Regions from separate parts of the Actinosynnema sp. NPDC053489 genome, predicted to be linked through region 2. Evidence: riboswitches for the same ligand, from Rfam matches in the RefSeq annotation. Region 2 holds a riboswitch; each other region holds the start of a gene.

Region 1 (9,335 bases), on a different contig from region 2:
GGCGCTTCCTGAAGGCGGCGGTGGCCACCGTGCTGGTGACCATCTCCGGCGGCGGCGCCACCGCGATCGCGATGGACAAGTCCGTCACGGTCGACGTGGACGGCGAGGCCCACACCGTCCGGACCTACGAGTCGACCGTCGGCGAGATCCTCGCCGACGAGGGCATCACGATCGGCGAGCACGACGCGCTCAGCCCGTCCCCCCAGGCGAAGGTGGGCGACGGCGGCAAGATCTCGCTGGACCGCGGCCGGCTGGTGAAGGCGACGGTCGACGGCGAGCAGCGCGAGGGCTGGGTCCGGTCCGTGACCGTGGACGAGGCGCTCGACCAGCTGCGGATCGACGACGAGGGCGCGTGGGTCTCCCACGACCGCGGCATGGACGTCCCGCTCGACGGCCTCTCGCTGGAGGTCAAGAGCCTCAAGACCATCACGCTCTACGACGGCGGCAACGAGCCCCGCAAGATCCGCACGACGGCCGTGACCGTGGACGAGCTGCTGCGCGCCGAGAACCTGTCGCTGGGCCCCGAGGACAAGATCGAGTCGGCGCTGGACCTGCGCGTCACCAACGGCGCCGAGGTCCACATCACCCGCACCGGGGTGTCGGTGATCAACGCGACGGAGGCCGTGCAGCCGCCCGTCGAGGAGATCAAGGACGACACGCTCCTGAAGGGCCAGAAGGAGGTCCTGGAGCCCGGTGAGGCAGGCGAGCAGATCGTCACCTACCGCGTCACCGTGAAGAACGGCGCCGAGGTCGGCCGCGAGAAGCTGGGCGCGAAGGTCACCAAGGAGCCGAAGCCGAAGAAGGTCAAGGTCGGCACGAAGCTCCCGCCGGACGGCGAGGTGTGGGACCGGCTGGCCAACTGCGAGGCGACCGGCAACTGGGCCATCAACACCGGCAACGGCTACTACGGCGGTTTGCAGTTCAACAAGGGCACGTGGGACGCCTACGGCGGCTCCCAGTACGCCGCCTACCCGCACCAGGCGACCCGCGAGCAGCAGATCGCCGTGGCGACCAAGGTGCGCGACGCCCGCGGCGGCTACTCGGCGTGGCCCCACTGCCAGCAGAAGCTGGGCCTGCCGTAACAATGTGTCGGTGACTGAGGATTCGACGTCGGCCGGGCCGGGGAGCCACCTCCTCGGCCCGGCCGACGTTCGCAGGTTGGCCGCCGAGCTGGACGTCCGCCCCACCAAGAAGCTGGGGCAGAACTTCGTGCACGACCCGAACACGGTGCGGCGCATCGTGTCGGCGGCCGGCCTGCGCCCCGACGACGTGGTGCTCGAAGTGGGCCCCGGCCTCGGCTCCCTCACGCTGGCCCTGCTGCCCTCCTGCCGCGCCCTGGTGGCCGTGGAGATCGACGGGGTCCTCGCGCAACGCCTGCCCGTCACCGTGGCCGAGCGCGCGCCCTCCCTGGCGGACCGCCTCAGCGTGGTGCACGAGGACGCCCTGCGCGTCACGCCCGAGCAGCTGCCCGTGCCGCCCACCGCCCTCGTGGCGAACCTGCCCTACAACGTCGCCGTGCCCGTGGTGCTGCACCTGCTGGCCGCGCTGCCGTCGTTGCGCACGGGCCTGGTGATGGTGCAGTCCGAGGTGGCCGATCGGATGGCCGCCGCGCCCGGCAGCAAGGTCTACGGCGTGCCCAGCGTCAAGCTCGCCTGGTACGCCGACGCCCGACGCGCCGGTCCGGTGTCACGGTCGGTGTTCTGGCCGGTACCCAACGTGGACTCCGCGCTCGTCGCGTTCGACCGCCACGACCCTCTGTCCACCGTGGACCCGAAGCTGCTGTTCTCGTTGGTGGACGCGGCTTTCGCGCAGCGGCGCAAGATGCTGCGCGGCGCGCTGTCCGGGTGGGCCGGTTCGGCAGCCGACGCCGAGCGGCTCCTCGTCGCCGCGGGGGTCGATCCGGCGCTGCGCGGCGAACAACTGGCCGTCAGTGACTTCATCCGGATAGCCGAGGCCGCCTCTACTCGATAGTCGTTGATCTTTCGGCCGAAAGTGTGATTTGCCGGACGATCCGGTTTCAGGCTTGCGTCGGGCGGGTCGCGTCAGGTCTACTCGTGTTGCCATCCCGAGCGGCCGAGAGACCTGGCTCCACGACGCCGCAGCAACCACCCCCCCATGGGGGCAGGTGCTTCAGCCAGGATCGATGGAGGATCACGTGCCCAGGATGCGAATGCTCACCAGACGGCGGGTCGTCGACCACGGCCGGCGCACGTCCTCGGGCTGTCGCAGCTTCTAGGAAGCCCTGAGCGCCTTCGGATTCCTCGCGTCCTTCCCTTTCAGGACACCTTTCTGAGCTGAGCCGCCGGTCACGCACGCCATGAGCGTGCGCTGCCGCATGCTGTCGTGGAGCGAAACGTGATCACTGTCGAGAACCTCACCAAGACCTTCCCCGGGAGTACCGGGCAGGTTCGCGCGCTGGACGGCGTGAACCTGGACGTCGCCTCGGGCACCGTGCTCGGCGTCGTCGGCCCCAGCGGGGCGGGCAAGTCCACCCTGGCCCGGTGCGTCGCGCTCCTGGAGCGCCCCGACAGCGGCGCGATCCGCGTCGACGGCACCGACCTCGTCTCCCTCGACGGCACCGCGCTGCGGGCCGCCCGCCGGCAGATCGGCGTTGTGCCGCAAGGGGATTCCCTGCTGCGCCAGCGCACCGCCGCGGGCAACGTCGCGCTGCCGCTGGAGGCCGCGGGCGTGGCCGGGCCGCAGCGCCGCACCCGCGTCGCCGAGCTGCTCGACCTCGTGGGCCTGACCGACAAGGCGGGCTCCTACCCGGACCAGCTCTCCGGCGGCCAGCGCCAGCGGATCGCGGTCGCCCGCGCCCTCGCCGCGTCGCCGTCCGTGCTGCTGGCCGACGAACCGACCTCCGCCCTGGACCCCGACACCACCGGCTCGGTGCTCACCGTGCTGGACCGGGCGCGCGCCGAGCTGGGCGTCACGGTGCTCGTGGTCACGCACGACATGGGCGTGGTCCGCAAGATCTGCGACGACGTCGCGGTGCTGGAGGACGGGCGCGTGGTGGAGCACGGCAAGGTGCTCGACCTGGTGTCCGACGCGGCGAGCCGCACGGCCTCGTCGCTGCTGCCCGCCGTGGACCAGAACCCGGCGCTGGAGGGCTCGTTCGACCGGGTCGCGGACGTCGTGCTGATCGGCTTCGCGGCCGTCGGCGCGCTCCTGCCGGAGGCCGGCAGCCGGTTCGGCGTCGAGCTGAACCTGCTCGGCGGCGGCCTGACCCGGCTGGGCGAGACGCCGGTCGCGCGGTTCCGCGTCGGCCTGAAGGGTGAGCGCGCCGACTCGGCGCTGGAGTGGATCTCGGAGGCGGGCGGCTCCGTGCGCCGGACCCTCTCGGGTCCGCAGGGAGTAGCTGCGTGAGGTCTGCAACACCCTGGTCCACCGTGTTCGACGACGTGCTGCTCGCCACCGGTGAGACGTTGTACATGGTGGTCGTCTCCACCCTGATCGCCGTTCTGCTCGGGGCACCGGTCGGCATCTGGCTCCAGCTCACCGCTCCCGGTGGGCTGAAGCCCCGACCGGTGCTCCACAAAGTGCTCGGGTTCGTCGTGGATCTGGGCCGCTCCATGCCGTTCCTGGTCCTGCTGGTGGTGCTCACCTCGCTGACCAGGCTGCTGCTCGGCAGCACCATCGGACCCACGGCGGCGATCGTGCCGCTGGCCGTCGGCGCGATCCCGTTCGTCGGCAGGCTGGTCCAGAACGTGCTGGCCGAGGTGCACGTGTCGGTGGTCGAGGCCGCCGTCACGACCGGTTCGTCCACGCTGCGGATCGTGCGCAGCGTGCTGCTCCGCGAGTCGTTGCCCGCGCTGGTCAACGCCGTCGGCGTGACCGCGATCGCGCTGCTCGGCTACTCGGCCATGGCCGGGGTGGTCGGCGGCGGCGGGCTCGGCGACCTCGCCGTGCGCATGGGGTACCAGCGGTTCAACGACCGCTACCTGTGGAGCACGGTCGTCGTGCTGGCGATCATCGCCACCGCGATCCAGTTCACCACCAACCGCGTGGCCCGCGGCGTCGACCGCCGCCGCACCGCCTCCGTCTGATCGCTGTTCCCCTCCCTCACCTAAGGAATGAAATGCGCATTCGTGCTGCCCTGCTGGCCGTGCTGCTGACCGCGGTGGGCTGCGGTAGTGCCGACAAGGGGGCCGCGTCCGACCCGAACGCGCCCCTCAAGGTCGGCGTGAGCCCCGTCCCGCACGCCCAGGTGCTCCAGTACGTCGCGGACAACCTCGCCGCGTCGAAGGGCCTCAAGATCGAGGTCGTGGAGTTCACCGACTACGTGCAGCCGAACACGGCGCTGGTCGACGGGTCGCTGGACGCGAACTACTTCCAGACCGTGCCGTACCTCGACACGTTCAAGACCGAGAGCGGCGCGAAGCTGGAGTGGATCGGGCCGGTGCACATCGAGCCGCTGGGCGTGTACTCGAAGAAGCACAAGTCGCTGGCCGACCTGCCGTCCGGCGCGCGCGTGGCCGTGGCGAACGACGCCACCAACGAGGCGCGCGGCCTGAAGCTGCTCCAGGACAACGGGCTGATCAAGGTCAAGGCGGGCGCGGAGAAGACGGCGACCATCCGGGACATCGCGGAGAACCCGCGCAACCTGGAGTTCGTCGAGCTGGAGGCCGCCCAGCTGCCCCGCTCGCTGGACGACACCGACGCGTCCGTGGTGAACGGCAACTACGCGATCGACGCCGGCCTCAAGCCCGCGTCCGACGCCCTGGTGCTGGAGAAGGCGGAGGGCAACCCGAACGCGAACGGCCTGGTCACGCGGGCCGAGCTGAAGGACGACCAGCGGATCAAGGACCTGCTGGCGCTGCTCCAGTCGCAGGAGGTCAAGGACTACATCAAGCAGACCTTCTCGGGCTCCGTCCTCCCGGTCTGACCGAGAGCCGCCCCCTCACGTCGCGTGAGTCGTCCCCTCGCGTCGCGTGAGTCCTACGCTCGCGTCGCGTGAGTCCTACGTCCAGGACCCGAGAGTCCTACACCCAGGACCCCCGAGTTCAACGCCCAGCCGCCCCGGCCGACCGGCCGGGGCGGCTGCGCCGTGCCCGCCGCACGCCCGCCCCGCGGCCCGTCGGCACCGGCACGGCGTCCCTTCCGCCGCAGGTCAGGGGTCGGTTGGCGCGAACCACCCGAAAACGCCCGTAGGCTGCATGGCGTGCTCGCAGTCGTCCCACCACCGGTCACCGTCCGCGTCCCGGCCAAGGTCAACCTGCACCTGGCCGTGGGCGACCTCCGCGCGGACGGCTACCACGACCTGGTGACGATCTTCCAGGCCCTGTCCCTGACCGACGAGGTCACCGTCGCCATCGCCGAGGACCCCGGCGTCGAGGTGCACGGCGAGGGCGCGGACTCGGTGCCGACCGGGGCGTCCAACCTGGCCTGGCGGGCGGTGCGGGTGCTCGCCCAGCACGTCGGCCGCGACCCCGAGGACCCGAAGGTCCGCGTCGTCATCCGCAAGTCCATCCCGGTCGCCGGCGGCATGGCCGGTGGCAGCGCGGACGCCGCCGCCACGCTCGTCGGCCTGGCCTCGCTGTGGCGGTTGGAGATCAACCGCGACGAGCTGGCCGACCTCGCGGGCGGGATCGGCGCGGACGTCCCGTTCGCCCTCTACGGCGGCACGGCGCTCGGCACCGACCGCGGCGACCGGATCGTGCCCGTGCTGTCCCGCCACACGTTCCACTGGGTCCTGGCGTTCGACCGGCGCGGCCTGGCCACCCCCGAGGTGTTCGACGAGCTGGACCGGTTGCGCGCCGAGGGCGACCCGCCCCGCGTGGGCGAGGCCGAAGCCGTCCTGGAGGGGCTGGCCTCCGGCGACCCGCGCCAGCTCGCCCTCCTGCTGGGCAACGACCTGCAGGCCGCCGCCGTGTCCCTGCGCCCGAACCTGCGCCGCACGCTGCGCGCGGGCGTGAACGCGGGCGCGTTGGCCGGCATGGTGTCCGGCTCGGGCCCCACCTGCGCGTTCCTCTGCACGGACGGCGACTCGGCCGTCCGGGTGGCCGCCGAGCTCGCGGGCGCGGGCGTCTGCCGGACCGTCCGGGTCGCGCAGGGCCCGGTGCACGGCGCCCGCGTCGTCGGCACCGAGGAGCCGACCCGGCCGACGCCGCCCGAGGTGCACGCCTGACCCGCCCGTCCGAGGTCGGCGGGCCGGCGGGGCGCGACTAGGCTGGCGTACCGCGTTGTCACCCCCGATCCCGATGAAGGTGCTGGTACATGGCCAACCTGGTCAACTTGGAGAACGTCTCCAAGTCGTTCGGCGTGCGTCCGCTGCTCGACGGCGTGTCCCTCGGCGTCGGTGAGGGCGACCGCATCGGCGTCGTCGGCCTCAACGGCGGCGGCAAGACGACGCTGCTCGAGGTGCTGGCCGGGCTCGCCGAACCGGACGAGGGGCGCGTCAGCCAGAACCGCGGGCTGCGCATGGCGGTGGTCACGCAGCGCACCGAGCTGCCGGAGGGGTCGACGGTCCGCAACGCCGTCATCGACCCGCTGGGGTTCACCTCGGAGCACGAGTGGGCCGCCGACGCGCGCGTGCGGTCGATCCTGGACGGCCTCGGCATCACCGGGTTCGGGCTGGACTCGCCGGTCGCCACGATGTCCGGCGGCGAGCGGCGGCGCGTGGCGCTGGCCGCGGCGCTCGTGCAGGACCTCGACCTGGTCGTGCTGGACGAGCCGACCAACCACCTCGACGTCGAGGGCGTGCGGTGGCTGGCCGAGCACCTGCTGGCCCGGCGCACGGCACTCGTCGTGGTGACGCACGACCGGTGGTTCCTGGACACGGTGTGCAGCCGCACGTGGGAGGTCGTCGGCGGCCGCGTCGAGCAGTACGAGGGCGGTTACGCGGACTGGATCTTCGCCCGCGCCGAGCGGGCCCGACTGGCCGACGCGATCGAGGAGAAGCGCCGCAACCTGGCCCGCAAGGAGCTGGCGTGGCTGCGCCGCGGCGCGCCGGCCCGCACGTCCAAGCCGCGCTACCGGATCGAGGCCGCCGAGGCGTTGATCTCCGACGTGCCGGCCCCGCGCGACTCGGTGGAGCTGCTGGCGTTCGCCAAGCGGCGGCTGGGGCGCACGGTGCTGGAGCTGGAGGACGTGACGCTGACCGTGCCCGACCGGGTGCTGGTGCGCGACCTGACGTGGCGGATCGGGCCCGGCGACCGGATCGGCATCGTCGGCGTGAACGGCTCGGGGAAGACGACGCTGCTCAAGGCGTTGGCCGGGGAGCGGGAGCTGGAGGGCGGCACGCGCGTCCAGGGGCAGACCGTGAAGCTCGCGCACCTCAGCCAGGAGCTGCACGACCTCGACGGGTCGATGCGGGTGCTGGAGGCCGTGGAGGAGGTCGCGCGGCGGGTCGTGCTGGGCAAGCAGGAGATGTCGGCGTCGCAGCTGGCCGAGCGGTTCGGGTTCTCGTCGCAGAAGCAGTGGACGCCGGTGGGCGACCTGTCCGGCGGCGAGCGGCGGCGGTTGCAGCTGTGCCGGCTGCTGATGGCCGAGCCGAACGTGCTGCTGCTCGACGAGCCCACCAACGACCTGGACATCGACACGTTGCAGCAGCTGGAGGACCTGCTCGACTCGTGGCCGGGCACGCTCGTGGTGATCTCGCACGACCGGTACCTCGTGGAGCGGGTGTGCGACAAGGTGGTGGCGCTGTTCGGCGACGGCGGGCTGACCGACCTGCCCGGCGGCATCGAGGAGTACCTGCGGCGGCGCGACCGGCAGAAGGAGGCGGTGGGCGCGCCGGCCGCGAAGCCCGCGTCCGGGCCGTCGTCGGCGGCCGACCAGCGTGCGGCGCGCAAGGAGCTGGCCCGGCTGGAACGCCGGCTGGAGGCGTTGCAGAAGAAGGAGGCGCAGCTGCACGCGGCGCTGGCGGAGGCGGCCACCGACCCGGAGCGGCTGATGGCGCTGGACGCGGAGCTGAAGGCCGTGCTGGCCGAGGCCGAGGACGTCGAGTCCCAGTGGCTGACCGCCGCCGAGACCGCCGAACCCTGACCCCCGCCCGCGCGAGAGTCCTACGTTCAGGCGGCGAGAGTCCTACGTCCAGAGCACGTGAGTTCAACGCTCAGGATCGCGCCGGGCGTCGCTGAGCGTTGAACTCGAGGTGCGCGAACGTAGGACTCTCGAGACCTGAACGTAGGACTCTCGCGGGTCAGGGGGTGCGGCGGCGGAGTTCGGCGGCCAGCAGGGGCAGCAGTTCGTCGACGAAGGCGCAGTCGTAGCCCTGGCCCGCCAGCAGCGACGTGGCGAACCTCGTCCGCTCCACCTCCGCCGCCGACGCGCCGACCATGCCGTCCAGCGCGACGCCGATCTCCTCCAGCACCCGGTCCACCTGGGACGTCCGGTAACCGCGCTGCGCCGGCCCCGCCAACGGGATCTTGATCGACCGCAGCTGCTTCCACGACGTGATCGGCGGCAGCGCGCTCGGCCGCAGGGGACCGTCGCCCAACTGCTTCTCCACCCGCGCCAGGAACGCGTCCACCTCCGTCTCGTCGTACCCGCGCCGCCCGAACATGGGCCGGCTGAACCGCACCTCGCGCACCTCCCGGGCGGTCAGGTCGTCCTGCCCGAGCAGCGTGTTCTCGATCCGGTCGAGGAACTTGTCCACCTGCGCCTCGTGGTAGCCACGCCGACCGCGCGGCGGTTTGCCGAACGCGGCGGTGCGGACGTCGCGGGCGGTCAACGGGCGCGTGCCCGGGCCCGGGCGCGGCCGAACGGGCGGCGAGGCGGGTGTGACGGTCGGTGCGGCGGCCGATCCGACAGGGGTGACCGACCCGGCGGGCGCGGCAGGGGTGAGTGGGCGCGCGGGGCGGGGTGGCGCGGGCATCCGCTCCAGCGTCACCACGACCAGGTCGAGGAACGTGTCCACGTCGTCCTCGTCGTACCCCACCTGGCCCGGCGGGGCGTAGCCGAACTCCTGGTCCTGCACCTCGCGGGCGGTCAGGTGGTCGCGGCCCGCCAGGGTGTCCTCGATCCGGTCGAGGAACGCGTCGATCTCGCCCTCGTGGTACCCGCGGTTGCCCGGCCTCGGCTTGTGGAACCGCACCCCGCGCACGTCCTGCGGGGTCAACCGGGCCGCCGCCGGACGCATCCCCGTCGACGTGGCGTGCGCGCCCTGCGCGGGCGCGGTCGCCTGCCGCCGCTGCGGCGTGGACCCGAGCGTCTCCGCCACCAGGTCCATGAACGCGTCCACCTCGGCCGCGTAGTAGCCGGGCCGCGCGGGTCTGAACCGGACCCGGCGCACCTCCTCCTCGGTCACGTCGGCGCGGCCGAGCAGCGTCGCCTCGACGCGGTCCAGGAACGCGTCCACCTGGACCTCGTCGTACCCCGGTTGGCCGGGCGGC
Region 2 (9,335 bases):
AGGAACACCCGGCGCACGAACGCCGACCCGCGCCGGACCGCCAGCCGCGCGCCGAACACCGCGCCGGCCACGTTGCACAGCGCGAGCACCACGCCCAAGCCCCACAACACCTTGCCCGCCGGGACGAAGTACAGCAGGGCACCCAGGTTCGTGGCCACGTTCACGACCTTGGCCGTGGCCGAGGCGCGCAGGAACGCGAACCCGACCAGGCCCACGAGCAGGAACACGAGGAATGCGCCCGTACCGGGTCCGGCCAGGCCGTCGTAGAAGCCGATCACCGCCCCGCCCACGGCCATCACGCCGATCTGCGCGAAGCGCGGGAACCTCGGCTCCTCGGCCACGCCCAGCTCCGGCTTGCGCCACGTGTAGAGGCCGACGCCGACGAGCGCGACGAGCACCACGCCGTTCAGCACCCCGGGCGGCAGCGCGCCCGCGAACGCCGCGCCGCCCACGGCCCCGGCGAACGCCGCCACCGCCATCGGCACCGCCGACGTCCAGTCGACCGGGGTCTGGCGGGCGTAGGTGCGCACCGCGGCCGCCGTGCCGACCACGGCGGCGACCTTGTTGGTGGCCAGCGCGTACAGCGGCTGGCCACCGGGGGCGATGAGCAGCAGCGCGGGCAGCTGCACGAGCCCGCCGCCCCCCACCACCGCGTCGACCGCGCCCGCGAGGGCGGCGGCCAGGCAGAGGAACAGCAGGGCGGCGAGAGAGATCTGGCCGAAGCCGGGCCAGTCGAGGGCGGCGGTCACCCGTCCAGCGTAATAGGACGCTTGTACCGATTTTGAGCAGGACGTTCTCCGCCGCAGGTCCGCGATGTGGGAACGCTCCCAAATAGCCCGTTCAGCCCTGTTGTGCGCCAGATCACGCGGGAAGGGTGATCCCCGGCGTTCCCGATCCACGCAGGAGGTTCTCGGTGTTGAGATCCCGCAAGCGGACCGCGGTGGCGGCGCTGGTCGCGGTGGCCCTCTTGGTCACCGGCGCGCAGGCGAGCGGCATCATCGAGCCGTCCGGACAGGACTACCAGGACGCGCGGGCGCCGGTCGACCGCCGGGTCGACAGCCTCCTCAGGCGGATGACCCTGGAGGAGAAGGTCGGCCAGATGACCCAGATCCGGCTGGGCAAGCTGCGCGGCAACTGCGAGTGGAACCCCGGTCCGCTGCGCGAGGACTGCATGAAGGCCGTGCTGGAGGACGCGAAGGTCGGCTCCATCCTGTCCGGCGGCGGGGACGCGCCGAACCCGAACACGCCCCGCGCGTGGGCGGAGATGACCAACGCCGTCCAGAAGTACGCGCTGGACCACAGCAGGCTGCGCATCCCGCTGATCTACGGCGCGGACGGCGTGCACGGCCACTCGAACGTGCTCAGCGCCACCATGTTCCCCCACCAGATCGGCCTGGGCGCCACGTGGGACCCGCAGCTGCTGGAGCAGCTCGGCGCGTCCACCGGCCGGGCCATGCGCGCCACCGGCGTGTTCTGGAACTTCGCGCCGGTGTCCGACATCGCCCGCGACACCCGCTGGGGCCGCTACTACGAGACCTACGGCGAGGACCCGGTGCTGGCCGGCACGCTGGCGGCGGCGAACGTGCGGGGGCAGCAGTCCGAGCCGACCGACGGCACTGCCCGGCTCACCGCGACGGCCAAGCACTTCGCGGGCTACTCCGAGCCGTTCAACGGCCACGACCGGGCGCCCGCGCAACTGCCCGTCCGGTACCTCCAGGACACCGTGCTGCCCGCGTTCCAGCCGCAGTTCGACGCGGGCGTCGGCACCGTGATGATCAATTCGGGCGCGGTGAACGGCGTGCCCGCGCACGCGTCCAAGTACCTGCTGACCACCCAGTTGCGCGACCGGATGGGGTTCCGGGGCGTGGCGGTCACCGACTGGGAGGACATCCGGTTCCTGGTCGACCGCTACCACGTGGCGGCCGACTACGAGGAGGCCATCGCGATGGCCGTCAACGCGGGCGTGGACATGGCGATGGAGCCCTCCGACGCGGCCGGGTTCACCGCGGGGCTGCTCGCGGGCGTGCGCGGCGGCGCGATCCCCGGCAAGCGGATCGACGAGGCCGTGCGGCGTATCCTGAAGCTCAAGTTCGGCCTCGGGCTGTTCGAGAAGCCGTTCGTGGACGTCGAGAAGGCCGACGCGATCGTCAACGGCGCGGACCGGGCGCTGGCCCGCCGGGCGGCGGCGGAGAGCGCCGTGCTGCTGCGCAACGACGGCGTGCTGCCACTGTCGACCGGCGCGCGCAAGCTCGTGGTGACCGGTGACGCGGCCGACTCCGTGGCCCGCCAGCTGGGCGGCTGGTCGGTCGGCTGGCAAGGCGTGCCCGCCGGGTCGCCGCCGCCGCAGGCGGTGACCGTGCTCCAGGGCATCAAGGCCGCCGCGCCGTCCGCGAACGTGGTGGGCGCTCCGACCCAGGCGGACGCCGTGGCTCAGGCCGCCGACGCCGACGCCGTGGTGGTCGTGCTCGGCGAGGACCCCGGCGCGGAGGGCGAGGCGGACACCGAGGAGCCCGCGCTGACGGCCGAGCAGCAGGGCCTGGTGGCCGCGGTGCGCGCGACGGGCAAGCCGGTCGTGGTGGTGCTGCTGACCGGCCGGCCGCAGGTGCTCGGCGCGGTGGCGGACGCCCCGGCGCTGGTCGCGGGCTGGCTGCCGGGCTCGGAGGGCGGCGGCGCGATCGCCGACGTGCTGTTCGGCGAGGTGAACCCGAGCGGGAAGCTGCCGGTGTCGTGGCCCAAGTCGGTCGGCGACCAGCCGTTCTCCTACGACCAGCTGCGCGGGGCGAACACGGTGGCGGGCTCGGGGTACGACCCGGCGTTCGCGTTCGGGCACGGCCTGTCGTACACGACGTTCACCACGTCCGCGCCGACGGTGAAGTCCGCGGAGGTGCGGCGGGAGGACCGGGTGACCGTGTCGGTGACCGTGGCCAACACCGGTTCGCGGGACGGCGCGCTGGTCGTGCCCGTGTACGTGCACCAGCCGGTGAGCAAGGTGCTCACACCGGACAAGCGCCTGGTCGGCTTCACCCGCGTGGCGTTGAAGGCGGGCGAGTCGCGGGCGGTCGAGGTGGCGTTCGACGTGCGGCGGCTCGCCGTGACGCCGGGTGACGTCGACGGCACGGACAAGCCGGAGGTCGCCAAGGGCGGTTACGAGGTCGTGGTCGGCGACGGGAGGGCTCGATTCACGGTGCGGTGAGCTGCCCTGATATCCTTCTCCGCCGTACCGCGCGGCATTCCGCTGTGGAGGAAGACCGCCCCTCGCGGGGCGGAGCCGGTGACAGGCGCGGTGCGACTCCGAGACCGAGGAAAAGGTGGCTTTCGCGTGGCGAACATCAAGTCCCAGCTGAAGCGGATCAAGACGAACGAGAAGGCGCGCCTGCGCAACAAGGCCGTCAAGTCGTCCCTCAAGACCGCGATCCGCAAGTTCCGTGAGGCCGCCGAGGCCGGTGACAAGGAGAAGGCCGTCGCGCTGGCGCGGGAGGCTTCCCGCAAGCTCGACAAGGCCGTCACCAAGGGCGTCATCCACGCCAACCAGGCCGCCAACAAGAAGTCGGCGCTGGCGCGGCGCGCCAACCAGATCTGATCTGGTCCGACGTCGAAGCGCCGCCCATCCCGCACGGGGTGGGCGGCGCTTTTTCGTGCCTGCGCGTTCGCGCGCCGTCCCCGCGCCCCCCGGCCGCACCACCGCTCGTTCAGCACTACTCGTCCAGCGCCGCTCGCTCAGCACCACTCGTCCAGCGCCGCCCGCCCAGCGCCGCTCGCTCAGCACCACTCGTCCAGCGCCGCCCGCCCAGCACCGCGTCGCGGCTCCGCGTCTCAGCGCCGCTCGTAAGCCGCGACGATCTTGAGCACGGCCCGCTCCAGGGCGTAGCCGGAGTCGGCCGCGACCCCCTTGACGTCGGCGTTCAGGTCCGCGACCACCGCCATCGCCGCCGCGAGCCCCCGGTCCTCCCAGCCACGCGACTGGCCCTGGGCCTTCTTCACCTTCCACGGCGGCATGCCCAGCTCTCCCGCCAGCTTGAACGGGTCGCCGCGACCGACCGCCGACACCCGCGCGATCGTCCGCACCGCGTCGGCCAGCGCGTCGGCGACCAGCACGTGCGGCACGCCGAGCTGGAGCGCCCACCGCAGCGCCTCCAGCGCACCGGCCCGGTCGCCCATCACGGCCTTCTCCGCCACCGCGAACCCGGTCACCTCGGCCCGGCCCCGGTGGTAGCGGCGAACGGCCTCGGCGTCGACCTTGCCACCCGTGTCCGCGACGAGCTGCGACGCCGCCGCCGCCAACTCGCGCAGGTCCGACCCGACCGCCTCGATCAGCGCCGCGACGGCCTCCGGATCGGCCTTCCCGCCACCCGCCGCGCGGATCTCGTTGCGCACGAACGCCTCGCGGTCCGCCGCCTTGGTGATCTTCGGGCACTCGGTGACCCGCGCGCCGGCCTTGCGCAGCGCCGCCGGCAGCTCCTTGGCCACCTTGCTGCGCCCGCCGCCACTGTGGACGACCACCAGCGTCACCCCGTCCGCCGGCGCCTTGGCGTAGGCGACGACGGCGTCGGCGATCTCCTTGCCGCACTCCTGCGCGGCCTCCAGCGCGACCACCCGCCCCTCGGCGAACAGCGACGGGCTGACCAGTTCGGCCAGCTCGGGAGGGGTGAGATCGGTCACGCGGACCCGGGTCAGGTCCGCCTGCGGGTCGGCCTTGCGCGCCACCGCCAACGCACCGCGCACCGCGCGCTCGACCAGCAACTCCTCCTCGCCGACGACCAGGTGCACGGCGTCGGGCGTCTCAGCGGGCGCACTCACGCCGCGATCCTCCCACGGCCGACCGACGTCCGGATGGTGGACGTCTCTGGCTACGGATCGGGATCGTGACGTAAGTTGAAGCCACAACTGAATACCGCTCATCCAGAGGGGCAGAGGGATCGGCCCGAAGAAGCCCCGGCAACCCGTCGCGCAGCGTCCGCTGTGCGACCACGGTGCCAATTCCGACCCGCGACGCGGGAAAGATGAGGAGATACCTCGCGATGACTTCTGTCACTGTGCCCTCGGCCACCACCTCCTTCGACCTCGGTCCCGCTCGCGCGCTGTCGTGTCGCGAATGCGGCCACGAGACGCCGCTCGCCGCCGAATACGCCTGTCTCGAGTGTTTCGGGCCGCTGGAAGTGGCCTACGACTTCGGCCGGGTCCGCCGCGAGGACATCGAGGCGGGCCCCCGGTCCATCTGGCGCTACCGCAGCCTGCTCCCCGTGCCCTCCACCGTCGAGTCGCACCCCAACACCAACCCCGGCGGCACCCGCCTGGTCGAGGCCGACCGCCTCGCCAAGGCCCTCGGCGTGCGCAAGGTGTGGGTGAAGGACGACACCGGCAACCCGACCCACTCCTTCAAGGACCGCGTCGTCGGCGTCGCCCTCGCCGCCGCCCGTGAACTGGGCTTCAAGGTCCTGGCCTGCCCGTCCACCGGCAACCTGGCCAACGCCGTCGCCGCCGCCGCGGCCCGCGCGGGTTGGCGGTCGGTGGTGCTGGTGCCGTCCACGCTGGAGCAGGCGAAGATCCTCATGACCGCCGTCTACGACGGCAACCTGATCACCGTCGACGGCAACTACGACGACGTGAACCGGCTGGCGCAGGAACTGGCCGCCGAGCACGAGGACTGGGCGTTCGTCAACGTCAACGTCCGCCCCTACTACGCCGAGGGCTCCAAGACGCTCGGGTACGAGGTCGCCGAGCAGCTCGGCTGGCGGCTGCCCGACCAGGTCGTGGTGCCCATCGCCTCCGGCTCGCAGTTGACCAAGGTCGACAAGGCGTTCCGCGAACTGGGCGAACTGGACCTGGTCGACCAGACCCCGTACCGCGTGTTCGGCGCGCAGGCCACCGGCTGCTCCCCCGTCGCGTCCGCCTTCAAGGCCGGCCACGACGTGGTCACCCCCGTCCGCCCGGACACCATCGCCCGCTCGCTGGCGATCGGCGCGCCCGCCGACGGCCCCTACGTGCTGGACGCCGTCCGCCGCACCAACGGCGCGATCGAGGACGTCACCGACGAAGAGGTGGTCGAGGGCATCCGCCTGCTGGCCCGGACCGAGGGCATCTTCGCCGAAACCGCCGGCGGCGTCACCGTCGCGACCGCGAAGAAGCTCATCGAGACCGGCCAACTGGACCCGGACGGCGAGACGGTGCTCCTGATCACCGGCGACGGCCTGAAGACCCTGGACGCCCTGGGCGACCGGGTGGGCCCCCGCGCCAACGTCCCCCCGTCCGCCGAGGCCGTCCTGAAGGCCCTCCAGGACTGACCCCACCGGACCACCCGGTCGGGGACCGACCCACGGATGCCGGCCCCCGGCCGACCGTCCGCCCGGCGGTGCGGCCGGCCCCGGTGCGTCGGCGCTCCGGACCGCGGCGGCCAGCGACTCGGCAGCGGTCGAAGCTTTGGCGGCGGCCGGGTTGTGGGGTACCGGTCCGTTGGCAGGGCGCTCGTCGGGGGCGGTTCGGGTGGTGGCCGTGGTGTCGTCGTGGTGGCGGTCACAGGGCGATCCTCGAGGAGCGCAGCCAACCCGTTCGGGGGAAGGCAGCCAGTTCCGGCAGGACGTGCGGGCCGACCGGTTCGGTGATCACCCGCCACGCGGTCAGCAGTTGTGGCCACGGACGTTCCGCCTTGTCCTGGTTGTAGCGCTCCGAGTGCCATTCCTCCGGGGGTATGACGAGGTCGGCGTCGAACAGCGCGTCGGCGACCAGGCGGTAGGCCGAGTCCGCCGACGGCACCTGCGCCATGCGGACCACGCCGACGACGGTCGCCCTGGCCACGACGCCGCGACCGCCGCCGCCGGGCAGGTCCTCGCACACGTAGTAGGTGAAAGCGGGCCGCAGTTCGTCGCGCGGCCAGGGTTGGGCGGTGTAGCCGGGCTGCCACAGCGCCCACGCCACGGCCCGGTTGTCGCCTCGCGGCGACCAGCCGGAGTGCAATCGGATCCACACGTCGTTCCTCATGGTTCTCCCCTTGTCCGTTGTTCGAATCCGCGCCGCCCCTGCGGGCGACCCTCGGCCCGTCCGGGCCTGCCAGGACGGCCGTGTCGCCGTCCCGGTCCGTGCGCAGCACCAGCGCGCCCTGGCGCGCCAACGCGTCGACCAGCACCCGGCTGGGGTGGCCGTAGCGGTTGCCCGCCCCGACGCTCACCAGCGCCACCCGCGGCCGCACCGCCGCGAGGAACACCGGTGACGAGTACCGAGACCCGTGGTGCGGCACCTTGAGCACGTCGGCCCGCAGGTCCACGTGCCCACCGAGCAGGTCCGCCTGCCCGGCCAGTTCGATGTCGCCGGTCAGCAACACCCGCCCCGCCGCGGTGGAGGCCCGCAGCACGAGCGACCCGTCGTTGACCGCCGTGTTCTCGTCCCCCACCGGGCGCCCGCGCGGTCCCAGCACGTCGAGGTCCAGCCCCGGCCAGCCCAACCGCTGCCCCGCGCCCAGCTCGACCACGCGGACCCCGGCCGCCCGCGCCTGTCCCGTCACCTCCTCCCACGCCCACCCGGGCTGTCGCGACGGCCCCACCGCCACCGCGCCCACTTCCCGCTCCGCCAGCACCGCCGCCAACCCACCGACGTGGTCGGCGTGCAGGTGGCTGAGCACCACCAACGGAATCCGTCGCACCCCCAACCGGCGCAGGCACGACAGCACCGGCACCGGGTCGGGCCCCGTGTCCACCAGCACCGCCCGGTCCCGCTCGGCGGTGGCCAGGACCACCGCGTCGCCCTGCCCCACGTCACACGCCACGACCGACCAGCCGGCGGCCGGCCAACCGGGCGAGACGACGTTCAGCGGCACGATCACCACCACCGCGCCGACCGCGGCCGCCACGACCAGCGTCCGGAGCCGCCGGAGCCGGAGGACCACCCAGCCGAGCAGCAGCACGACGGCCAACAACACCCCGCCACCCCAGCCGCCGGGCCACCCGACCGCCGCACCCGGCACGGCCGCCGCGTGCCTGCCCACGGTGATCAGCCAGCCCACCGCCGGACCGGCCACCTCGACCACCAGCCGTGCCGACGGCTCGTGCAGCGGTGCCACCACGGTGGCCAGCACCCCGAGCACGGTCGCCGGCGCCACGACCGGGGCGACCAGCAGGTTCGCCACCACCGCGACCAGGCTCACCTGGCCGGAGAGCCCGGCGACCAGCGGCGCGGTCGCCAGGTTCGCGGCCACCGGCACCGCCAGCGCCTCGGCGAAGCCCGCCGGGACGCCCCGCTCCTTCATGGCGGCGGCCCACCTCGGCCCGAGCAGCACCAACGCCGCCGTCGCCGCCACCGACAACCCGAACCCCGGCTCGGTGGCCAGCTCCGGGTCGTAGAGCACCAGGACCACCACCGCGGCCGCGAGCGCCGGCACCGCCGACCTCTCCCGCCCCAGCACCAGCGCGAGCAACGCCACCGCGCCCATCACGGCGGCCCGCAGCACGCTCGGCTCCGGCCCGGCCAGCACCACGAACCCGACCAGCGCCGCCATCGCACCCGCCGCACTGCCCCGCGGTCCGACCCGCAACAGCCGCAGCAGCAACAGGACCGCCCCGCAGAGGATCGCCAGGTTCGCCCCGCTGACCGCCAGCACGTGCGCCAACCCGGCCGTGCGGAACTCCTCCACGACCCTCGGTGGGAGGCCCGAGGTGTCACCCACCACCAGCGCGGGCAGCAGCCCCGCCGGTTCCGGGTCGAGAGCCGTGCTCGCGCCGCGCAACCCGGATCGCAGATCCTCGGCGACCCGTTGCCACACGGGTGCTCCGGTCACGTCCTGCGGCGGCCCGCGCACCCGCAGCACCGCCACCGTCAGGTCGCCACCGCGGGGCGGGACGAGGGTGCCGCGCGCTGTCACCTCCTGGCCCGGCAACAGATCACGCCACCGGGGAGCCGGCGCGAGCACGGTGATCCTGCCGCCCTCGGCGAGCGTGCCCCGCACCAGCACCATGTCGACACCACCGGCACGTGAGCCGAAACCACTGCTGCGCAAGCCGTGCGGCCGGTTGTCGAGTTCGAAGTGGACGGTCGCGGTCGCCCCGCTCACCGCCGCCGCCCGCAACGGGTGGTGGACCGCTGCGTGCGCCTGGGCCCCGATCCAGCAGGCCGCCACCGGAGCGGCGACCGCCACGGCCACCGCGGCGGGCCGCCACCGGCGCAGGAGAACGCCACCGAGCACCGCGGCGACCAGACCGACCACCAGGGCCAGCCACCACGCGACCAACAGCCCGGCCAGGGCCGTCGCCCACACGGTGAGGGCCGCCGGCACGAGGTGCGCCCTGGGGTTCACGGCTCCGTCCTCCGATCAAGTGCTCACGCCGGCGTGCGGTCGAGTGCGGGCTTCG
Region 3 (9,335 bases), on a different contig from region 2:
CGGGGTCGTCGGGGATCGCTTCGGCCAGTTCCGCGCGCAGGTGGTCCAGCCGGGGGTCCAGCTCGTCGGTCATGACGTCTCCTTCCCGCGCTGCGAGCCGCGCACCCGCCGCTCCTCGTTGCCGACCTGCTCGCTGACCAGCGCCCGCGCCTGCGACACGTACCGCCGCACGGACGCCCGCCCGCACCCCAGCACGTCGGCGATCTCGTCGTCGGCGAAGTCCCAGAACCGCAGCACCAGCGCGGTGCGCAGGTGGTCCGGCAGGTTCGCGACGGCGGCCAGCGTGCTGACCAGTTCGTGCCACGTCTCGGCGTCCCGCTGCCGCGGCACCAGGATCCGGTACGTGCCGCTCTGGCGGGCGACCACCTCGTCGGTGAGGTCGCCCGGCCGCTCCCGCCGGCGGGCCTGGTCCACCAGCAGGTTGCGGATCGTCCTGACCAGCCAAGCACGTCTGGACCCGGGCGCGATCACCGGCCAGTTGCGCCAGGCGGCGACGAACGCCTCCTGCACCGCGGACTCGTGGTCCAGGTGCGGTGACATCACGGCCGCGAAGCGGAACAGGCGGGTGCGCTCCCGGTGGTAGAAGTCGCTGAAGCCGGCCGCGTGCTCGTCGGGGTGCTCCGGCGCCACGAGCCCTCCCCCCTCTGGTCCCGGTAACGGGTAGACGGACGAGACCGGGGGTTGTGGAGGAAATCCGGTCAGGCGGGTCGCCGGGCGCCCCTCCGGGCCGCCGCGCGCAGCAGCCGCACCCACGTCGACCACCGGGCCGGGTGGACGGGCGGGTGGCCGGCGGCGCGGGCCGCGTTGTCGAGCAGGTCTTCGATGAGGGCGTCGTGCAACCACCGCACGGCCAGCGGCCACCACAGCCGCATCAGGCCGCGCGGCCGACCGGTCAGAGTGTGCCGCAACCCGCCCGGGACCGCTTCCAGGACGTGCGTCCCCGCCACGCCCGTGGTGGGCCCGAAGGCGAACTCGGCCCGCCGGCCCGGTTCGTGCGCGGTGCAGCGGTAGCGGACGAAGCCGTGGCCGCCGTCCGCGCCGACGCCGAGCGGCCGGTCGAGCACCAGCGGCGGCCACCGGTCGGCCGGCCACAGCTCGACCACCCGGTCGACCAGGTTCGCGCCGTCGGGGATCCGCCTGGTGTGCACGTTGTGGATCATCGCCACGCACCTTCCGTACGCAACCGCATGGTCTGTCACCGTACGGTAGCGTACGGAGGCATGGCACGGCGGACGCGCGACGACTGGACCGGAGTGGCGCTGCGGGCGCTGGCGGAGGGCGGGGTGGCGGCGGTCGCCGTCGAACCGCTCGCGGCGCGCCTCGGCGCGACCAAGGGCAGCGCCTACTGGCACTTCCCCAACCGGGAGGCCCTGCTCACCGCCACCCTCGAGCGCTGGGAGCGCGAGCACACCGAGGCCGTGATCGAGCTGGTCGAGTCGGTGTCGGAGCCCCTGGAGCGGCTGCGGCTGCTGTTCGGCACCGTGCTGGAGGACGTGCGGCACAGCGCGGTCGAGCTGGCGATGCTCGCCGCCAAGGACGACCCGGCCGTGGCGCCGGTGCTCGCGCGCGTCACCGGTCGCCGCATCGGCTACCTGGAGGAGATGTTCACCCTGCTGGGGTTCGAGCCCGACGTGGCCCACCGGAGGGCCGTGCTCGCCTACTCGGTCTACCTGGGGCAGGCCCAGCTGCTCGCGTCGAGCCCCGGGCTGGTCGCGGGGCGGCGGGCGCTGCTGGAGGAGACGCTCCGGGTGGTGCTGAGCCGTGGGTGAGCCGTTCCGGTTCGGCGTCCGGGTCAAGCCGGGCGCGAGGCGCGAGGCCGTCGGCGGCCGGTGGGGCGACGGCGCGCTGGTCGTCGCGGTGGCCGCGCCCGCGGTGGAGGGCAAGGCGAACGAGGCCGTCCGCAGGGCGCTGGCGGCGGCGTTCGGCGTGCGCCGGCAGGACGTGGCGGTGGTCGCGGGCGAGCGCGGCCGGGACAAGGTCGTGCAGGTCGACCCCGCCCCGGCCGGTGCCGCCGAGGTGCTGGCGCGGTTGCTGGGCGGTTAGGCCGCCAGCGCCCACACCGCGTGCGCGATGGCGTCGGTGTTGCGGTCCAGCGCGGTCGCGTTCACGTTGGACGAGGTGTCGCAGGAGCGGTGGTAGCAGCGGTCGAACGCCACGCCCGACGAGCCGCCCCACTTCTGCGCCTGGGCGGCGGTCTTGATGCCCTCCGCGCCGGTGAACGTGCCGCCGACCGGGATGCCGGCCCGCGCGAAGGCCGCGTGGTCGGACCGGCCGCCCACGCTGGTCAGCTCGGTCTGCACGCCGATCCCGGTGAAGTAGTTCTGGAGCGTCTGCTGGAGCGCCAGCGAGCCCGAGGGCTGCCCGGACGCGCTGTAGACGAAGTAGCCCGGGTTCGGCGAGCCGATCATGTCGAAGTTGAGGTAGGCGTCGATCCGCGAGCGGTCGGTCGTGGACAGCGAGTTGACGTAGTAGGTCGAGCCGACCAGGCCCAGCTCCTCCGCGCCCCACCAGGCGAAGCGCAGGTGCTTGGTGGGCTGGAAGCCGCTGGACCGCACGGCCAGCGCGACCTCCAGCAGGCCGGACGAGCCGGTGCCGTTGTCGTTGATGCCCGGACCGGCGGTCACGCTGTCGAGGTGGCCGCCCGCCATCACCACGTTGTCGAGGTCGCCGCCGGGCCAGTCGGCGACGAGGTTGTAACCGGTGGCGCCGCTGCTGGTGAACGACTGGACCCGGGTGGTGTACCCGGCGGCGTCCAGCTTGGACTTGATCCAGTTCACCGAGGCGAGGTAGCCGGAGCGGCCGTGCGCCCGGTTGCCGCCGTTCGCGGTGGCGATGCTCTGGAGCTGGGCGAGGTCGGCCTGGACGGCGGAGACCGGGATGTTCGGCGCCGCGAGGGTGGACGGCGGCGCGGCGGAGGCCGAGCCGAGGCCGGAGCCGAGGAGCGCGCCGGTGGCGACCAGCGCGGTGGAGATCGTTCGCAACTTCACGGTGTCTCCCGCAGGGTGGTGTCGCTCGGAAGGGACAGGGAGAAGACGGACCGGGGCGGCGGACCCGGTCGTCAACATGCACGGCTCCGCGTGGTCGTCGCTAGCGACGTTCGGCTGGTGACGCTCCGTGCGCTGCCGGATTCGTCCATTTCGGTGTCGCCGGGGAGAATGACCCCGTCGGGTGACGGATCTGCGGCCTGGAGGTCGAGTGGGCGATGTGACGGGCTACCTGGGCGTCACCGCGGCGGTCCTGCTGATCTCGGTCGTCGCGGTCCGGGTCTCGATCCGGCTCGGCCTGCCGTCCCTCCTGCTCTACCTCGGCATCGGCGTGCTGCTCGGCGAGGCCGTGCTCGGCATCCAGTTCGAGGACGCCGGCCTCACCCGCTCGCTCGGCACGGTCGCGCTCGTGCTGATCCTCACCGAGGGCGGGCTGACCACCCGGTGGACCGCGGTGCGGCCCGCGCTGGGCCTGGGCATCGCGCTGTCCACGGTCGCGGTGGGCGTGAGCATCGCGGTCACCGGGTTCGGGCTGCACTTCCTGCTCGACATGGACTGGCGCACGGCCCTGCTGTGGGGCGCGGTGCTGTCGTCCACCGACGCGGCCGCCGTGTTCAGCGTGCTGCGGGGCGTCGGGGTGGGCAAGCGGCTGATCGGCTCGCTGGAGCTGGAGTCGGGCATCAACGACGCCCCCGTCTACATCGCCGTCGTGCTGCTGGCCGCGCCCGACCCGATCACCTGGACCGCGCCGCTGCTCATGGTCTACGAGCTGGTCGCCGGCGCGGTGATCGGCATCGTGCTGGGCCGGCTCGGCGGCACGGGGTTGCGCCGGGCCGCGCTGCCGGCGACCGGCCTGTACCCGCTGGCCACGGTCGCGGTGTGCCTGCTCGCCTACACCGCGGGCGACCTCGCGCACGCGTCCGGCTTCCTCGCCGTCTACACCGCCGCCCTCGTGCTCGGCAACGCCCGCCTGCCGCACCGGGCCGACACCCTCTCGTTCGCCGAGGGCCTGGGCTGGATCGCGCAGATCGGCCTGTTCGTGCTGCTGGGCCTGTACGCCTCGCCGGAGCGGGTGCTCGACGCGCTGGTGCCCGCCCTGGTCGCCGGCGGCGTGCTGGTGCTGCTGGCCCGGCCGCTGTCGGTGCTGTGCGCGGCGCTGCCGTTCCGGGTGCCGTGGCGGGAGCAGGTGTTCATCTCGTGGTCCGGGCTGCGCGGCGCGGTGCCGATCGTGTTCGCCCTGATACCGCTGATCGGCCGGGTGCCGGGTGCGCAGCAGCTGGTCGACGCGGTGTTCGTGCTGGTCGTGGTGCTGACCGTGGTGCAGGGCACGACCCTGCCGTGGCTCGCCAAGTGGCTGAAGCTGGTCAAGTCGGGCGAGGCGCGCGAGGTGCAGGTGGACTCGTCGGCGCTGGACGCGCTCGGCGCGGAGCTGATCCAGGTCCGCATCCAGCCCGGCTCCAAGCTGCACGGCGTGTACCTGTCCGAGCTGCGGCTGCCGCCCGGCTCGTCGGTGAGCCTCGTGGTGCGCGACGAGGACGGGTTCACCCCCGTGCCGACGACCCGGTTGCAGGAGCACGACCAACTGCTGGTGGTCTGCACCGAGGCCGCGCGCACCGCCACCGAGCAGCGCATCCGGGCCGTCGACCGGGCGGGCCGGTTCGCCCGCTGGAAGGGCGACGTCGGGCTGCCGTGACGGCCGTGCTCCCAGGATGTGAACGCCCCTCGACGGGAGCGCGCGCCCTCGGTTAACTTCGAGGCGAAGGTCATGAGTGCCAGCGCGAAGCCCAGGCTCGCTGGCCGGCAACCCTCCAACCGCGGTGGGGTGCCCCTGGTGAGGACCTGGCCGGCGCGCAGGGCGTCCGGCAAGCGCGGGCTCCCTCCGGTGGGGTCCCGGACCCCTGGAGGGCGTCATGACCGTCGCAGTTCCCCGCACCACCGCCGTCCTGCCCCCGGTCGTCGGCTCGGCGCTGCGCGTGCCGCTGGTGACCGGCGAGCGCGTCGAGTACGCCAACCTCGACCACGCGGCCAGCGCGCCGTGCCTGGAGCAGGTGCGCGACGCGGTGGACGAGGTGCTGCCCTGGTACGCCAGCGTGCACCGGGGCGCGGGCTTCGCCTCGCAGGTCAGCACGAAGGTCTACGAGCAGGCCCGCACCTCGGTCCGCCGGTTCCTCAACGCCCGCGACAGCGATGCCGTCGTGTTCACCCGCAACACCACCGACGCGCTGAACCTGCTGGCGCGGAGCCTGCCCCGGCGCACGGCCGTGGTCCTGTTCGACACCGAGCACCACGCGGCGCTGCTGCCGTGGCGCGGCCCGAACGTGCACCGCCTGCGCACCCCGGCCTCGCCCGCCCAGGCGGTGCTGGACCTCGACCGGGCGCTGCGCGCGGCCCCGGTCGGCCCGCGGCTGGTCGTGGTGACCGGCGCGTCCAACGTCACCGGCGAGATCTGGCCGGTGGCCGAGCTGGCCCGGGTGGCCCGCGCGCACGGCGCCCGCGTCGCGCTGGACGCGGCCCAGCTCGCGCCGCACCGGCCGGTGGACGTGCGGGCGCTCGACGTCGACTACACCGTGCTGTCGGGCCACAAGGTCTACGCGCCGTTCGGCGCGGGCGTGCTGGTCGGCCGGTCCGACTGGTTGCAGGCCGCCGAGCCGTACCTGGTCGGCGGCGGCGCGACGGCCCGCGTCACCGACCACGGCGACCGGCTCGGCGTGGCCTGGTCCGCCGTGCCGGAGCGGCACGAGGCGGGCACGCCGAACGTGGTGGGCGTGCACGCGCTCGCCGTGGCGTGCGACGTGCTGGGCAGGCACTGGGAGCAGACCACCGGGCACGAGCGCGCCCTGCTGGCCCGGCTGCGCGCGGGCCTGCGGACCGTCCCGGGCGTGCACGAGCTGGCGCTGTTCGGCCCGGAGCACGACCGGGTGGGCGTGGTGAGCTTCACCGTCGGCGGCCAGGACGCCGGCTACCTGGCCGCGGCGCTGTCCGCCGAGCACGGCGTCGGCGTGCGCGACGGCGCGTTCTGCGCCCACGTCGCCGTGCACCGGCTCACGCACGGGGAACGCGCGCTGCGCGCCTCGATCGGCCTGGGCACCACCGAGGAGCACGTGGACCGGTTCGTGGCGGCGCTGCGCACGCTCGTGGCCGAGGGCTCGCGGTGGGAGTACGAGGTCCGCGACGGCCGCTGGACCCCGGTGGACGACCAGCGCGCGCTCCCGCCGTTCCTGCGCTGACTCCGATGCTGGACAATGGCCCGGTGAGCACCGATCCCAACACCGAGCCCGACACGCCCGGCCGGCCGGACGCACCGCTGCCCAGGCGACGGGTCCTCCTGCTGGCCGCCATCGCGCCGCTGGTGTTGGCCCTCGACCTCGTCACCAAGATCATCGCGGTGGAGAACCTGGAGGGGCGCGAGCCGGTCGAGCTGTTCGGCGGCCTGCTGTACCTGCCGCTGATCCGCAACACCGGCGCCGCGTTCGGGCTGGCCGAGGGCTGGACGGTGATCCTGGCCCTGATCGCCGCCGGCGTGGTCGCGTTCATCATCTGGATCGCCCGGCGGCTGCGGTCGGTCGGCTGGGCCATCGGCCTCGGCCTGGTGCTGGGCGGCGCGACGGGCAACCTGGTCGACCGGATCTTCCGCGCGCCCGGCCCGCTGCGCGGCGGCGTGGTCGACTTCATCTCGGTGCTCGACCCGTGGGGCAACTTCTTCCCGGTGTTCAACCTGGCGGACTCGGCCATCTGCGTGGGCGGCGGCGTGATCGTGCTGATGGCGCTGCTCCAGCGCGACTACGACGGCACGCGCGTGGAGAAGAAGTCCACCGGGAAGCAGGCCGGCGCATGAGCGGTTACCGCACGCTGCCGGTGCCCGACGGGCTGGACGGGATGCGGGTCGACGCCGGGCTGGCCAAGCTCCTCGGCCTGTCCCGCACGGCGGTCGCGGCGCTGACCGAGGCGGGCGACGTCGTGCTCGACGGGCAGCCCGCGGGCAAGTCCGACCGGCTGGTGGCGGGCTCCGTCCTGGAGGTCACGCTCCCCGAGCCGGAACGCCCGGTCCAGGTGCAGGCCGTGCCCGTCGAGGGCCTGGAGATCCTGCACGAGGACGACGACGTGATCGTGGTCGACAAGCCGGTCGGCGTGGCCGTGCACCCCAGCCCCGGCTGGACCGGTCCCACCGTGGTGGGCGGCCTGGCGGCGGCCGGGATCAGGATCGCCACGTCCGGCGCCGCCGAGCGGCAGGGCGTCGTGCACCGGCTCGACGTGGGCACGACCGGCGTGATGGTGGTCGCCAAGAGCGAGAGCGCCTACTCGGCGCTGAAGCACGCGTTCAAGGAGCGCACGGTCGACAAGCTCTACCACGCGCTCGTGCAGGGGCACCCCGACCCGATCAAGGGCACCATCGACGCCCCGATCGACCGGCACCCCAAGCACGACTACAAGTTCGCCGTGATGGCCAACGGCAAGCCGAGCGTCACGCACTACGAGGTCGTGGAGGCGTTCCGGGCGGCGTCGCTGCTGGACGTGCACCTGGAGACCGGGCGCACGCACCAGATCCGGGTCCACTTCTCCGCGCTGCACCACCCGTGCGTCGGCGACCTGACCTACGGCGCGGACCCGGTGCTGGCCAAGCGCCTGGGCGTGACGCGGCAGTGGCTGCACGCCCGCACGCTGGGCTTCCACCACCCGGCCGACGGCCAGTGGGTGTCGTTCACCAGCGAGTACCCGGACGACCTGGCCGACGCGCTGGAGCTGCTGCGCGCCGAGGGCTACTGAGCCGTTCCGCCGAAACTGTTGCGGCCGGCGGGTGATGTCGGCCATATCGCTTCCCCCCTGATCGTTCGGCTTGCGAAGCTCCTGTCGGATGATCAGGGGGATCGCGCATGGACAACAGAGCCCGGCTGGTGGTGCTGCTCGGCACCCTGTGCCTGCTCGGACCGCTGTCGATCGACACCTACCTGCCGGCGTTCCCGTCGATCGCCGGTGACTTCGGCGCGGCCGACTCGCAGATCCAGCTGACGCTGACCACGTTCATCCTGGGCATGTCGGCCGGTCAGCTGGTGGTCGGACCGCTGTCGGACTCGTGGGGCAGGCGGCGACCGCTGCTGTTCGGCATCGGCAGCTACGTGGTGGTCTCGCTGTTCTGCGCCCTCGCGCCCACCGCGCTCGCGCTGGCCGGCCTGCGCCTGCTGCAGGGGCTCGGCGTGGCGGCCGGGTTCGTGGTGGCGATGGCGGTGGCGCGGGACCGGTTCGAGGGCCTGGCGATGGCCCGGTTCATGTCGGTGATGATGCTGATCAACAGCCTGGGCCCGGTGGCCGCGCCGGTGCTGGGCGGCCAGTTGCTGCGGTTCACCAGCTGGCGCGGCACCTTCGTCGCGCTCGCCCTGATCGCGCTGGCGCTGCTGATCGCGCTGGCCGTCGGCCTGCCCGAGACGCTGCCGCGGCACAAGCGGCGACCGGCGAACCTGGCGCTGACGCTCAAGGTGTTCGGCGGGCTGCTGGCCGACCGCAAGTTCGTCGGGTACGCCCTGGCGTCCGCGCTGGCCCTCGGCGCGCTGTTCGGCTACGTCGCGGGCGCGTCCTTCGTGCTCCAGGGCGTGTACGGGCTGACCCCGCAGCAGTTCAGCCTGGTGTTCGGCTCGAACTCGGTGGCGATCGTGCTCGCCGGGCTGCTGAACACGAGGCTGACCGGCCGGATCATGCCCCGGCCGCTGCTCAAGACCGGGTTGGCGGGCGCGGCGGTGGGCGGGGTCGGGCTGCTGCTGGGCGGGCTGCTCGGCGGTGGGCTGGCGACGTTCCTGCCGCCGCTGTTCGTGCTGACGATGAGCGTCGGCCTGCTCATGCCGAACGCCGGTTCGCTGGCCATGGCGCGGCACCCGGAGGCGGCGGGCAGCGCGTCGGCCGTGCTCGGCGTGACGACGTTCCTGGTGGGCGGCCTGATGGCGCCGCTGGTGGGCGCGGGCGGTTCGGCGAGCGTGCTGCCGATGGTGACCGTGATGGCGGGCGCGACCGCGCTGGCGGTGGTCCTGTTCGCCGTCCTGACCAGGGGTGACGTCGGCATCACCCGGGACGCCGAGCCGACGTCCGCCCCGGTCTGACCGCGGCCCTCAGCCCTTTAGCGTGGCGAGCGGGTCGAGGCTGTCCTCGGTCAGGTCGTCGTGGTCGGTGGACACCGACAGCCCGCGCCACCTCGCGTCCGACGCGGCGCGGGCCCGCTCGACCTCCCCGGCGAACCGCACGGCGTCGCTGCCCAGCAGCAGGCGCACCGGCGGGTCGTCGAGCCCGACGACCCGGAGCAGGACGTCGGCGACCTTGGCCGGGTCGCCCGCCGCCCGGGCCATGAGGGTGCTCCGCACCGCGTTG

The links. A riboswitch is a leader RNA that binds a small molecule or an ion and turns the genes downstream of it on or off. The one in region 2 is predicted to bind S-adenosylmethionine.
Positions count from the first base shown of each region.
Region 1: linked by a shared signal. The riboswitch ahead of ACIGNX_RS32490 (methionine ABC transporter ATP-binding protein) and the one ahead of thrC (threonine synthase) in region 2 are both predicted to bind S-adenosylmethionine.
Region 3: linked by a shared signal. The riboswitch ahead of ACIGNX_RS21060 (aminotransferase class V-fold PLP-dependent enzyme) and the one ahead of thrC (threonine synthase) in region 2 are both predicted to bind S-adenosylmethionine.

Region 1 covers NZ_JBITXT010000020.1:106,971-116,305, reverse strand. The annotation lists gene ACIGNX_RS32500 (transglycosylase family protein) at 1-1,082, shown strand, start outside; gene rsmA (16S rRNA (adenine(1518)-N(6)/adenine(1519)-N(6))-dimethyltransferase RsmA) at 1,093-1,971, shown strand; SAM riboswitch class I at 2,058-2,150, shown strand; gene ACIGNX_RS32490 (methionine ABC transporter ATP-binding protein) at 2,356-3,366, shown strand; gene ACIGNX_RS32485 (methionine ABC transporter permease) at 3,363-4,046, shown strand; gene ACIGNX_RS32480 (MetQ/NlpA family ABC transporter substrate-binding protein) at 4,079-4,885, shown strand; gene ACIGNX_RS32475 (4-(cytidine 5'-diphospho)-2-C-methyl-D-erythritol kinase) at 5,162-6,127, shown strand; gene ACIGNX_RS32470 (ABC-F family ATP-binding cassette domain-containing protein) at 6,217-7,986, shown strand; gene ACIGNX_RS32465 (DivIVA domain-containing protein) at 8,144-9,335, opposite strand, start outside.
Region 2 covers NZ_JBITXT010000002.1:339,203-348,537, forward strand. The annotation lists gene ACIGNX_RS04650 (sulfite exporter TauE/SafE family protein) at 1-749, opposite strand, end outside; gene ACIGNX_RS04655 (glycoside hydrolase family 3 N-terminal domain-containing protein) at 914-3,193, shown strand; gene rpsT (30S ribosomal protein S20) at 3,320-3,580, shown strand; gene holA (DNA polymerase III subunit delta) at 3,814-4,797, opposite strand; SAM riboswitch class I at 4,893-5,007, shown strand; gene thrC (threonine synthase) at 5,019-6,281, shown strand; partial or broken gene ACIGNX_RS04675 (DNA internalization-related competence protein ComEC/Rec2) at 7,010-9,280, opposite strand.
Region 3 covers NZ_JBITXT010000008.1:293,718-303,052, forward strand. The annotation lists gene ACIGNX_RS21030 (RNA polymerase sigma factor) at 70-630, opposite strand; gene ACIGNX_RS21035 (SRPBCC family protein) at 699-1,160, opposite strand; gene ACIGNX_RS21040 (TetR/AcrR family transcriptional regulator) at 1,221-1,769, shown strand; gene ACIGNX_RS21045 (DUF167 domain-containing protein) at 1,762-2,043, shown strand; gene ACIGNX_RS21050 (M28 family metallopeptidase) at 2,040-2,987, opposite strand; gene ACIGNX_RS21055 (potassium/proton antiporter) at 3,196-4,677, shown strand; SAM riboswitch class IV at 4,746-4,859, shown strand; gene ACIGNX_RS21060 (aminotransferase class V-fold PLP-dependent enzyme) at 4,895-6,211, shown strand; gene lspA (signal peptidase II) at 6,235-6,819, shown strand; gene ACIGNX_RS21070 (RluA family pseudouridine synthase) at 6,816-7,748, shown strand; gene ACIGNX_RS21075 (multidrug effflux MFS transporter) at 7,856-9,070, shown strand; gene ACIGNX_RS21080 (oxidoreductase) at 9,080-9,335, opposite strand, start outside.